3 regions of the Psychrobacter sp. UBA3068 genome follow, and region 1 is predicted to be linked to each of the others. Evidence: predicted binding sites of a transcription regulator. Region 1 holds the regulator's gene; each other region holds the start of a gene.
What was found. Region 1 encodes PhoB, which activates phosphate uptake and scavenging genes when phosphate is short. Its sites were predicted from a motif close to TGTCATNAANCTGTCATAA; they were not measured.

Region 1 (4,295 bases):
ATAAAATCTCTATAAATGACAGACACATAAAAGCCCAGTAACACGTCGTCATCCACGTAGCACTGAGCTTTTATGTCGTGATTAAAGAGCAAGCTTATTTGCTATTAGTGACCCCTAATAACTGTCCCATTTTTACAAAACTGTTGGCTTGCATCGTCTCTTGCCAGTCAGCTTTTGCCGCTTTTGGTAGCACGACAATAGCAGTGGAACCCAGATAAAAACGCCCAAGCTCGTCGCCCTTTTCAAAGTGCATGTCATGATTCGCTTTTTGTATGTCCTCAGTACGGGCGATCTTGCCTGTCGCCACTGTCTCAATACCAGCGACGATCATAGCGCCAACCATCACAACGGCCGCTTTTCCATACTGGGTATCAAACATACAGACCAGACGCTCATTACGCGCAAACAAGTCGGGCACGTTAGCAGCGGTGGTGGTATTGACAGAAAACAGCGTACCAGGCACATAGCGAGTCTTGGTCAATGTACCTGCAAATGGCATATGGACGCGGTGATAGTTACTGGGTGCTAGATAAACGGTCGCAAAACTGCCATCGGCAAAATAACGACCATCTTCGCTATCGGCAAGCAGTTGCCCAACGTCATAATAGCGCCCTTTTGCTTGAAACACTTTATGGTCGTCAATCTGTCCTAGTTGAGAGATAATACCATCAGCAGGACTGACAATGCCCTCAGCCGTGCTGTCGATAGGGCGCGCATCTTCTTTTAACTCACGCGTAAAAAAATCATTGAAGCTCTCATAAGCGTTGAGACTTTGGCGCTCATACTCATCCAAGCTGACATTGTAGGCTTTGGCAAAGCTACGAATAAAGGTACGTTTGACATAAGGATGACGGCTGGCGGCCAAACGCCCTGCGACTTTACTCAGCTGCTGCTGCGGGACAAGCTGTTGTAAGGTGGTGAACAAATTCATAATAAGGCTACCAAAATAAAGTTTAGTGTAATCATTAATAGGCAAGTGAATGGCTATATTTTATCATGGACAGCCGTGTATTGTATGACCATAATCTGTAAGGAATCAGTAAATGAAAGCACTTATACAACGAGTACACTGTGCGAGTGTCACCGTCGATGAGCATTGTGTGGGTAGCATCGAGCAGGGGATATTGGCGTACATTGGCTTGGGTCCCGATGATACCCTCCAAACCGCACAGCGCATGATTGATAAAATCCTGACGTATCGTATTTTTGAGAATGACGACGATCCTGCCAAATACGGTAAACTGGACAAAAATGTCCAGCAAGTGGGTGGTGGATTGTTATTGGTGTCACAATTTACCTTGATGGCAAAAACAGACAAAGGTCGCCGTCCTGACTTTGGCGGGGCAATGCCACCTCATGCGGCACAGGTCTTATTTGCTCAATTGGTCGAGTACGCAAAGACTCAGCATTCTACCGTTGCTACTGGTCAGTTTGGCGCTGACATGCAAATTGAGAGTATCAATGATGGACCGATAAACTTTTTATTAGATATAAATTAAACCACCGCAGTGCTTTAGAGCATGAGAAATTTAAACGATCACTGTCATTAAGCTGTCACAATTAATCCGTTTAATAGATAGAAGCTGACGAGTATGTATTGTCTTTTCACCTGCTAAACTTTGTCCTCTAACACTGAGATGCCACATGTACAATGAGCAAATTTTGATTGTTGAAGATGAACCTGCCATTCGTGAGATGGTCGTCATGACATTGGAGATGGCTGGATTTGATAGCCTGCAAGCCGCTGATGTGTCCGAGGCGCACCAGCAAGTGGTTGACCACAGGCCTGCGCTGATTTTGTTGGATTGGATGCTACCTGGCGATAAAAGTGGTGTGGATTTTTGTCGCATGCTCAAAAACGATGAGTTGCTCTCTGAGATACCAGTGATCATGCTAACAGCTAAAAGCGAAGAAGACAGCAAAGTGCATGGCCTCGATGCGGGCGCCGATGATTATATGACCAAGCCTTTTTCTACTCGTGAATTGGTCTCTAGAATCAAAGCGGTATTACGTCGTAGTAATGCACTCAGTAGCGACAAGTCTATCGAAATCGGAAAACTAAGCTTAGATCCAAAAAGTCAGCGTGTGACCGCTGCTGGTAGGGTCATTGACGTTGGACCTACTGAGTATCGATTGTTGGCATTTTTTATGAGTCATCCAGAGCGTGCTTATACGCGCACACAGTTGCTGGATCAAGTATGGGGCGGCAATGTTTATATTGAAGACAGAACCATTGATGTCCATATCAAGCGTTTGCGTACATTGCTGCGCCCTCACGATTGCGATACTTTGATACAGACTGTACGCGGTACAGGCTATCGATTTTCTAGCCTTATTGAGCCAAATTAATCTGGTATAAGCCATGTCAATCTAAGGCAATGGATAGTGGTAAGGATGAGAAATGGACAAGATGGCACCCATACAAAATAAGCAAAATACATTAGAGTCGATCTCCCAGCAGAATACAGCGGAGCAACTGCAAAAAATCAGAAGCGCACTACGAGCACTACGAGATGCGGTGATTTTGCTCAATGATGACGATGGTCTAGAGTGGTGGAATCAAGCGGCGCAAGATTTGCTATCGTTGCAGCCCATTGATAAAGGTCAAAGTATTTTTGATTACATTACGGTACCTGAGTTTCGGCAGTACTATAAAAACACCACGCTGCCCAACGACGGTGTGCATCTCGAGTCGTGGCGTGATCCCAGTCGTTATTTAAAGTGTGAGATCACGCCTTTTGGGGATGAGAGGCTGTTGTTTATTTATGATGTGACCCGCTTGCGGCATTTAGAGCAAATGCGTCAAGACTTTGTGGCCAATGTCTCGCATGAGCTGCGCACACCATTGACCGTGATGATGGGTTATCTAGAAAACTTTTCAGATCAGCCAGATATGCCACCGAAGTGGCGGCGCGGTTTTGAGCTGATGACCCAGCAGACTGCGCGTATGAATAGAATTGTAAATGACTTACTGCTGTTGTCTAAGATAGAGATTGAAGAGTCTCACGAGCTCAATTACATAAATATGACCAAGCTGTTGACCAATATCTATGACGATGCGCAGGCTTACAATCAGGCCTACAAACACATCATTCATCTGCATATAGACACTTATGATGGGCTATATGGGTCAGAGATGTATTTGAACAGTGCGTTGTCCAACTTGGTGATTAATGCGATCAAATACACACCGAAAGGCGGCAATATTACCATCAGTTGGACGCGGACGGCGGATGGTTGTCGGTTTGCTGTCGAAGATGATGGCCTTGGTATCGCACCTCAGCACATTGCCCGTTTGACAGAGCGCTTTTATCGTATCGATAAAGGCCGCAGCCGTGCGACAGGCGGTACGGGGTTAGGGTTAGCCATTGTAAAGCACGTCTTGCACCAGCATGAGGCACACTTGCAGATTGACTCAGTAGAAGGGGAGGGTTCGACATTTAGCGCGGTGTTTCCAGCAGCTTGTGTGCGCTCTGCGTCTACAGATTAAGGATACGCGTTCTATTAATAAGCGGTCTTTGAACGTGCTAAACAGTGCGTTGCAAACGCTACTCTTTTTGCAAAAGCGGATAAGGGTTAACCGCGCTACCATTAATATAAATGCCGTAATGCACATGGGGCGGTGTGCCTTTTGCGTTGCCGCTGTCACCCACATAACCGATCACCTCGCCTTGGTTGACCCAGTCATTGGGAGCGATGTCGGCATAGTCTTCTAAATGCGCATAATAGTGCCCTGCACCGCCCGGCCCTACGACCACGACCACACGACCACCTAAATTATTCTCGCCAACTTTGCTGACGATACCTTGGGTTGTCGACTGGATAGGGGTGTGGCGAGGTGCAAAAATATCGATGCCTTCGTGGGAGCGCCCTTGACTACGCGCTGCGCCCCAAGTGTCTGTCAGGTTTTGCTCTGGGAGTGGGCTGGGTAAGCTATTCTCTGTGGGCAGCGCTTGTTGCAATAGACTCAGCTGCTGCCATTTGGCGACCACAAATGACTGGGTTTGCTGGCTAATGCTCGGTAGCAGTTTGTCCAAGACAAATAATAGCGCTAGCAGTAGCGTGGCCTTGATCAGTATGCTTATCACACGACTGAAAAAAGAGGGCTTTGGCTGCGGGGTTTTTCCATCTGCTGGCATGGATATCTCTTATATATATTTTATTGCCTGAATCAACATTATATGGGTGTGGCCGATTAACGTGTGTATAGCATTGTTATTTCAGCATTTTAACCTCATAAATATAACGCTTCTTTTCAAACACAACTTTTAAAATACAATGGCTGTTATTGATGG
Region 2 (4,295 bases), on a different contig from region 1:
GTGATACGGTTGCTGCTATCACCCTCTGGCACGGCAAAGCTCATCAAAGGTTTAACCGCATTAGCCGATGGGGTACTTGTCTTAGTGCTCGTTGCCTCTACCGTTGGGGCGGCTTTTGGATTGGTAGGCGGCGTGTTGGTTGGCGTCATGTCAGCCACTTCTGAGACCGAGGCAGTATCCTCTGGTGCGGGCGAAGTAGCTTCTGTCGATGCTAGAGCAGCTGGGTTTTCAGTCACGCTCGGCTCTTCAACATTATGTGACAGCTCAGCTGGTTCGTTAGTCCTCTGTTGCGAGGGTGTGTTTGAGTCATCAGGAGTAACATCTGGCGCAGACGTTACTTTTTTTGATACTAGCGGCTCAGCGATATTGTCTGACTGAACGGGGTCATGAGACTCAGGAGTCGTAGGTTCCAAGACGTCAGCATGCTCTGCTAACCAAGCCTCTGCCAACGTATCAACGGCTGCCGTTGTGCTCTCTAATTCAGCAGAGCTAGACTCGGTCGTAACTTGGCGACGACTGTCACTGTATGACGAGTCATCAACTGATGGCTGAATAGTGTTTGTCTGTGAATTCACAGCTGATTGAGCCGATGCCAGCTCTGCCTCTGGGGTGAGTGTGGACACTGGGGCAGCTTCATTTGGTGATTCAAGGTCGGTATCATTAGAAACTAAAGTATCAGCATCGGCGCGATTCACACCATGAGCGCTATAACTCGTTTGCTCACTTGCTAACAAATCATCGACGGTACTGGCATCATTCCACGCAAAGCTTGGTTCCACTTTACGCACAGGCATCATAGTAGGACTCGATGACGTCGAGGTATTCATGGGGGCGGTAGTACTGTCCGTAGTACCGCTGGCCATCGTATCACGAGCCATAGTGCCACTAGGGGTCACGGCTACTGTGTTTAAATAATCGCTTTTTCCATTACTAGATACAGCGGTTTGATCAGAGGTAGTAGCTTGTGTTGCTGTCGCCATGGACGCCTTCACACTATCAGCAAGCCCAGAGTTTACTAAAAAATCTGACAACGCATTGCTGAACCGACCGCTGTTATCTACTGTTTTAGCATGATCCACTGTCTGTAGCTCAAGTGGTAATTGTTCGTACTCTGACGCCTCTTTTTTTGTATGATCTTTTACTGTACTTTCATCATCGTTCTCGGAAGCGTTATTTTCTGGCGTGGCTAAGGTATTGTCCCTGTCTTTATTTTTTACACCAGCACCGAGCCATGATAGCGCCGTAACCTTGCGATAGATCGTCAGCCAATGAATGTTAAAGGCAAAGGTGGCGGTAATAATGACAAATACTGCCAAGAAAAGCGCACTCCCCCACTGTGATAACAGCTGCGCCAAACGCACTTGTAATTCAAGGCCGATAATACCACCCGCCACACCTTCAAGCTCAGTCGATGCGGGATTGGTAATCTGCTGGATCAAAGACACAAACTGAGCAAATAAAGCACTGGCACTTAATAATAAAAACACATAAGCAACCAAGCGCATGAGCCAAAACGTTGGCTTATTGTCCCACCAAATAAGGATAGACTCATAAACCACAAACGCCAGAATCCACCATGCGCCAAAACCAAAGAAGCTATAGAGCAAATCAGACAACCACGCCCCAGTTTCACCGCCCATATTATTAATCGTCGTCATATCACTACTGATGTGCGACCAGCTAGGATCATTGCCTGTGTACGTCATCAAAATGACAAACAGGTAAACGGCCAGTATCAACCCAAGGAGGGTAAATATTCCCTTTTTTAAATACTCAATAAGCGGTGCTGATATCACGTAAGATCTGCCTTGTTATTAATACTAAATGGTCGCCCATGCATGACTAAGCCTAATCATGCTGACATAAAGTGCTGACATAAATATACCTGGCTAAGTGTTTAAAGGCCATTATCCCTCCTAACAACGATAGATAACCGTCATTTTTTAGGTACGACCACACTTGGCATAACTTCTTATAATAACAAATACATAGGTACAGTGGCGACAGTCTTCTAAAGAAAGCATGCAAGAAAGTAAGCCAATATACGATTTAGACACAAAACACGAGCTACTCGTCAAAACCGCTGACAGGATACTTCTAACAATTTTTCGTAAACCCTATTTCGTAAACCCTATAAAATACCCACTATCTTTTTAGCCATGTTTCAAAATCCTCTTTCAAGACCCACATGCTTTAATTCTAATGATACCTGTGTTTGTTTTAGCAAACTTGCACTTTTTGCCGTATGCCCTTATGTTATTATCACACAGCAATTAGAAAAACCATATTCGTCACAACTTTTGAAGAGTATCTTTTTATTCTACTAATAACTCACATTTTTCATTCTTATTTTTAGCAAGGAACAACTCATGGTATCTGCCACTACAGCTCCACGTCACGAAAAGCTTATTATTTTAGGATCAGGCCCAGCCGGTTACTCCGCTGCCGTCTATGCGGCACGTGCCAATCTCAAGCCTGTCATGATCACAGGTATGGAAGTGGGTGGACAATTAACGACCACCACCGAAGTCGATAACTGGCCAGGCGACGCTCATGATTTAACGGGACCTGCTTTAATGGAGCGTATGAAAGCCCACGCCGAACGCTTCGGTACTGAATTGGTCTATGATCATATCAATGACGTGAATTTGAATGAGCGTCCTTTTCAGCTATCAGGTAACAATGGCGACTACACTTGTGATGCCTTGATTATCTCAACAGGGGCATCTGCTCAATATTTGGGACTAGAATCTGAAACCAAATTTAAAGGTTTGGGCGTATCAGCTTGTGCCACTTGTGATGGTTTCTTTTATAAAGACCAAAAAGTGGCCGTCATTGGTGGTGGTAATACCGCCGTCGAAGAAGCGTTGTACCTCTCTAACATTGCTTCTGAGGTCACACTAGTCCATCGCCGTGACAGCTTGCGTTCTGAAAAAATCCTACAGGACAAGTTATTTGAAAAAGCCAAAAATGGTAATGTCAAAATCGAATGGAACCATCAAGTAAAAGAAGTGGTCGGCGATGACATGGGCGTTAATGGCGTGGTCATCGAGTCTACGCTAGATGGTAGCACCAAAACACTAGAAGCGATGGGCATGTTTGTTGCCATCGGTCATAAGCCCAATACTGATTTGTTCAAAGATCAGCTCGATATGAAAGATGGCTACCTTATCGTCAACAGCGGCTTAAATGGTAATGCCACCCAAACCAGTATGGCAGGGGTATTTGCAGCCGGTGACGTCGCAGATCATGTGTATCGTCAGGCCATTACTTCTGCTGGTACTGGCTGTATGGCAGCGCTTGATGCAGAGAAATATTTGGACGCCATTGGGGAAGCCAATGCGTCTGATCACACGTATGCGTCAACGTTGACTGCTGATCAAGAAGACTAAATGGCTAACTTATCACAGTATAATGATCATCCCATCACACCTGAGGCTCTAAAGAGTCTTGGGCGTTATGACTTTCCTGATCCTACGTCTATCGATCCTGAGGGGCTTGGTATCGTCGCTATGGGTGGGGACTTAGCGCCCGACACCCTGATTTCTGCTTATGCGCAGGGGCTGTTTCCTTGGTTTAATGAAGATGAGCCTATCGCTTGGTGGTGTCCTGAACCAAGATGTGTGATGGTGCCAAGTGACTATCAGCCGAGTAAGTCTCTGCGTAAGCAAGCCAGTCGCGCACGGTGGCAGCTGACCCTAAACCACGCTTTTGCTGAGGTGATCCATGCTTGTAGTTTACCCCGTAGCGACGGACTACCTGAGGGCGAACATACATGGATTCATGAAGAGATGATTGCAGCGTACACTGAGCTGCATTCTCAAGGCTTTGCCCACAGTATCGAGGTTTGGGATGATAAAGGACAGCTGATCGGCGGGCTTTATGGATTAAAAATAGGCAACGTGTATTTTGGCGAATCCATGTTTCACCGCGCCTCTAACGCCTCTAAACTGGCGTTTTGGGGATTGATGCGTTTGTGCGAACAAAGCCATGTAGGGCTCGTTGACTGTCAGCTTCCAAATGACCATCTTATGAGCTTAGGCGCCATCACCTTACCGCGAGTGGATTTTCTCAATCAACTGGGTACCCTACTGAGTGGTCGCTCAGTAAAATGGCAAAGCGACTCTCACAAACCGTTAGCAGTGTCGCTACTTGATACCGTAGAGCCTTGGCAGCTCAAACAACGTTAAGCGCGACTGCTACTACCTATCACACTCCATTTTGTTATTTATAATATTCTATAAATATTTACCTACGGTCGAGATCATTATGGCACCTGATACCTCATTCTTATT
Region 3 (4,295 bases), on a different contig from region 1:
TCAAATCGCCCGTTTGCGGCGTTACCTTTTTATTAGCCACCTCTTGATCCAGTCCCGCTGCATACTCGCGCACGTTTTGCGTAATCTTCATCGAGCAGAATTTTGGGCCACACATGGAGCAAAAATGCGCAGACTTATGCGCGTCTTTTGGTAGCGTCTCGTCGTGATATTCGCGTGCGGTGTCTGGATCAAGCGCCAGATTGAACTGATCATCCCAGCGGAACTCAAAGCGCGCTTTGGATAACGCATTATCACGCGCCTGTGCACCGGGATGGCCTTTGGCAAGGTCGGCTGCGTGGGCCGCAATCTTATAAGTGATGATACCGTCTTTGACGTCTTTCTTATTGGGCAGACCCAAATGCTCTTTTGGCGTGACATAACAGAGCATCGCCGTCCCAAACCAGCCAATCATCGCAGCCCCTATGGCACTGGTGATATGGTCATAACCTGGGGCGATATCAGTCGTTAAAGGCCCTAACGTATAAAAAGGCGCATCAGCACACAGCTCAAGCTGCAAATCCATATTTTCTTTGATACGGTTCATCGCGACGTGGCCAGGCCCTTCGATCATCACCTGTACGTCATGCTCCCATGCCACTTTGGTCAATTCGCCAAGTGTCCGTAGCTCGCCAAATTGCGCTTCATCATTGGCGTCTTGCAGGCAGCCGGGACGCAGACCATCACCCAAGCTAAACGCCACGTCATACTGCTTCATGATCTCGCAAATGTCTTCAAAATGTGTGTACAAAAAGCTCTCTTTATGATGCGCAAGACACCACTGTGCCATGATAGAGCCACCGCGTGAGACGATACCTGTTAAGCGTTTGGCAGTGAGCGGCACATAGCGCAGCAGTACGCCGGCATGAATGGTGAAGTAATCCACTCCTTGCTCTGCCTGCTCAATCAAGGTGTCGCGAAATATCTCCCATGTTAAGTCTTCTGCCACGCCATCGACTTTTTCTAATGCTTGATAAATCGGTACGGTACCAATCGGCACTGGCGAGTTACGAATCAACCATTCACGGGTTTCATGAATGTGGTTGCCCGTTGATAAGTCCATAATGGTATCGGCACCCCAACGCGTGGCCCACGTCATTTTTGAGACTTCTTCATCGATAGAAGAGCCAAGCGCTGAGTTGCCAATATTGGCATTGATTTTGACCAAAAAATTGCGTCCGATGATCATCGGTTCGGATTCAGGATGATTGATATTGTTTGGGATGATAGCGCGTCCAGCAGCCACTTCACTGCGTACAAATTCAGGCGTGATGATTTTTGGTGTGTTGGCACCAAAGCTCTCGCCATCATGTTGGCGCATGTCGGTCAGCTCATGCTGCTTTTGTGTCTCGCGAATGGCGATATATTCCATCTCAGGAGTGATGATGCCGCGACGCGCGTAGTGCATTTGCGTGACATTTCCTGACAAGCCGTCGCCCGTTTTAGCGCGACGTGGTTTATCGATATGAGCAAATCTTAGATTGGCCGTACTGATATCGCGAGCACGCGCTTGCCCGTATGAGCTAGACAGCCCGCTTAGCTGTTCGGTATCACCGCGCTCATTTATCCAGTTTTCACGCAGTTTTGGCAGTCCACGCGTGAGGTCGATATCAACATTGGGATCGGTATAGACGCCTGAGGTGTCATACACATAAAACGGTGGGTTATGTTCGCCATCTTTGTCACCCGTGCCGCCCACAGGGGTATCAGCCAAGCTGATTTCACGCATGGGTACTTGGATATCAGGTCTTGAGCCTTCGATATAGACTTTACGGGAGGCGGGTAGGATACGATGCAGGTCGCGGGCATCTTCTTCGAAGCGCGCGTCACTTGCCGCGCGGTGGGCAGGCGTTTTTAGAGCGTCTGCTTTTTTGTCTGATTTGACAGTGGTGGCGTCAGCGGACTCTGACGTAAGCGGTGTGTGATGGGCTGGGTTAGGCGTTTGAGCCTGTCGTGCCATTGCGGTGGTGTCTGAGATAGTCATATGCTGTCCTAGCGTGTTGGTTTTTGAATAAAAGCAACACCGCCAGTAGCTGCGGGGGCAAGTCTCCATCATCTAGACAAGTTTATATTATGAGTACACGCCTGCGACCAAAAAATATCGTCACAGGTGATGGTCATCAAATATTGGACGCAGCTTTATATCCTCTCTCGTATCTGGACATGCGTTACGCATATTAAGACAGTAGTGATGATACAAATGTATTTCTACGCGTCCTTTGTCATAAATAACAAAGTGCTTAAGACTTCCCTGCGTCGGTACTAACCGCATCAGGTTCGGCGGGTGATCTCTCAGCGAATGTATCAAGGCGACTACTTTAAGAAAGCAAGTTTAATAAAGTAGGCCAATGCTACACCGCACCCCGAGTCTGTCAGTGTTGTAAATCCTCTCCATACTAGCAAAATTCTATCCTAACGGCTAATGGTATTTGGTCAGAAATATCAGACTTTATACTGGCAGTTTGATGTTTCTACGACTATGAGCCCTTAGAACCAGTGAGTGACCAGTGAGGGCAAGGATCTACTTGAATAGACAGTAGGTAGGATATCCAAATATTATGTAAAGCGCATGAAAGATTCAAGAGGTTGTCATTAAACTGTCATAAAGATTTGGCAACATAGCTCCCATGTCGCACACAATGCTTTTTTGTACCGTTGTTAAACCTCAGGAGTCCTACATGCGTTATTCGTTATTAGCAGTAGCCGTCAGCTGTACCTTAGCACTGACGGCGTGTAACAAATCGACCGATACGTCAGAGCCAGCTGCTGATAATAGCAGCGCTGTCACAACCACGGAAACCACCACTCAGACTCAGGCAACCCCTGCTGCTGGCACAGGTTTTAAGTCTGCTGAAAATATCGCCATGAATATCACTGGGGCAGGGGCTTCATTCCCGCAGCCTATCTACGCCAAATGGTCTTATGACTACAACGCTGCGACTGGTGGTCAAGTTAACTACCAATCAATCGGTTCTTCTGGTGGTATCAAACAAATTCAATCAAAAACAGTCGATTTTGGGGCGTCTGATGCGCCTTTGACGCCTGAAGAGCTGGATGAAGCGGGTCTGATTCAATTCCCAACGGTCATCGGCGGCGTGGTACCCATTGTCAATATTGATGGTGTTGAGCCAGGCGAGCTGAAATTGGATGGTGAAACTTTAGCCAATATCTATTTGGGTAAAATCAATAACTGGAATGACCCTGCCATCAAAGCACTGAATCCAGATTTGAGCTTACCTGATGCGGCGATTACCACCGTATTCCGCTCAGACGGTTCAGGCACGACTTTTAACTTCACTGACTACCTTGCCAAAGTGTCACCAGACTGGAGCGACACCGTTGGCGTTGATAAGACCGTCAAATGGCCAACCTCTGCTACTGGTGCTGGCGGCAAGGGTAATGAAGGCGTTTCAAGCTACGTCAACCGCATGAAAAACTCGATCGGCTATGTTGAATACGCTTACGCTAAGCAAAACGACATGTCACACACGGCTCTCAAAAACGCAGCTGGCAACTTCGTACAACCCTCTGCAGAAACTTTTGCCGCAGCGGGTGATATCGACTGGTCACAACAAGAAGGCTTTTATAAAGTCATCACCAATTCTGAGACTGAGCAAGCATGGCCAATCGCTGCTGCAACCTTCATCTTGGTGCACAAGCAGCCAGAGAATCCACAGCAAGTCGCTGGTGTATTGAACTTCTTTGATTGGGCCTACACGCAAGGCGATGATGACGCTATGGCGTTAGATTATGTGCCTTTCTCTGATACCGCCGTGGCGTTATTCAAAGAAAAGTGGAACGAGGTGAAGGGCAGTGATGGACAGCCAGTGTATAAGCCTGCGCAGTAATTTCACTATTCTAGATACTGTTTAATAATTGCTCATTTTCCTCTCAAATCACTATTCTTCGGTAGTGGTTTGAGGGGTTTTATCACAGCAAATTTAAAGAACATTTGAAGTTTGTTGTCATAAAACTGAATGAACACACTGGTTTTTTGAATTCACTCTATTCAATGCTGAGACACTTATGAATGACTTAAGGTCCCAACTGGCCAAACAAAAACGTTACGATATGCTGTTTGTCAACGCCACCAAGGCTTTTGCCCTACTGGTGCTTTTATCTTTAGGCGGCATTTTAGTCTCCTTAATCATCGGGGCGTGGCCGAGCATTCAAGAGTTTGGCTTGGGCTTTTATACCAGCAATAACTGGGACACGGTTGCCAATGAGTACGGCGCGCTAGCGCCTATCTACGGCACGCTGATAACCTCGCTTATTGCGATTGTCATTGCTGTACCCGT

Region 2: a site for PhoB is predicted at 1,848-1,866, ahead of B2P60_RS05185 (DNA translocase FtsK). Genes of this name have one in related genera too.
Region 3: a site for PhoB is predicted at 2,585-2,603, ahead of pstS (phosphate ABC transporter substrate-binding protein PstS). Genes of this name have one in related genera too.

Annotation. Positions count from the first base shown of each region.
Region 1 covers NZ_DFBY01000002.1:33,074-37,368, reverse strand. The annotation lists gene asd (archaetidylserine decarboxylase) at 95-931, opposite strand; gene dtd (D-aminoacyl-tRNA deacylase) at 1,044-1,499, shown strand; gene phoB (phosphate regulon transcriptional regulator PhoB) at 1,645-2,349, shown strand; gene phoR (phosphate regulon sensor histidine kinase PhoR) at 2,402-3,490, shown strand; gene B2P60_RS00255 (M23 family metallopeptidase) at 3,549-4,139, opposite strand.
Region 2 covers NZ_DFBY01000022.1:1,487-5,781, reverse strand. The annotation lists gene B2P60_RS05185 (DNA translocase FtsK) at 1-1,796, opposite strand, end outside; gene trxB (thioredoxin-disulfide reductase) at 2,370-3,392, shown strand; gene aat (leucyl/phenylalanyl-tRNA--protein transferase) at 3,393-4,190, shown strand; gene B2P60_RS05170 (MerR family transcriptional regulator) at 4,270-4,295, shown strand, end outside.
Region 3 covers NZ_DFBY01000044.1:5,429-9,723, forward strand. The annotation lists gene thiC (phosphomethylpyrimidine synthase ThiC) at 1-1,981, opposite strand, end outside; TPP riboswitch at 2,229-2,373, opposite strand; gene pstS (phosphate ABC transporter substrate-binding protein PstS) at 2,676-3,845, shown strand; gene pstC (phosphate ABC transporter permease subunit PstC) at 4,024-4,295, shown strand, end outside.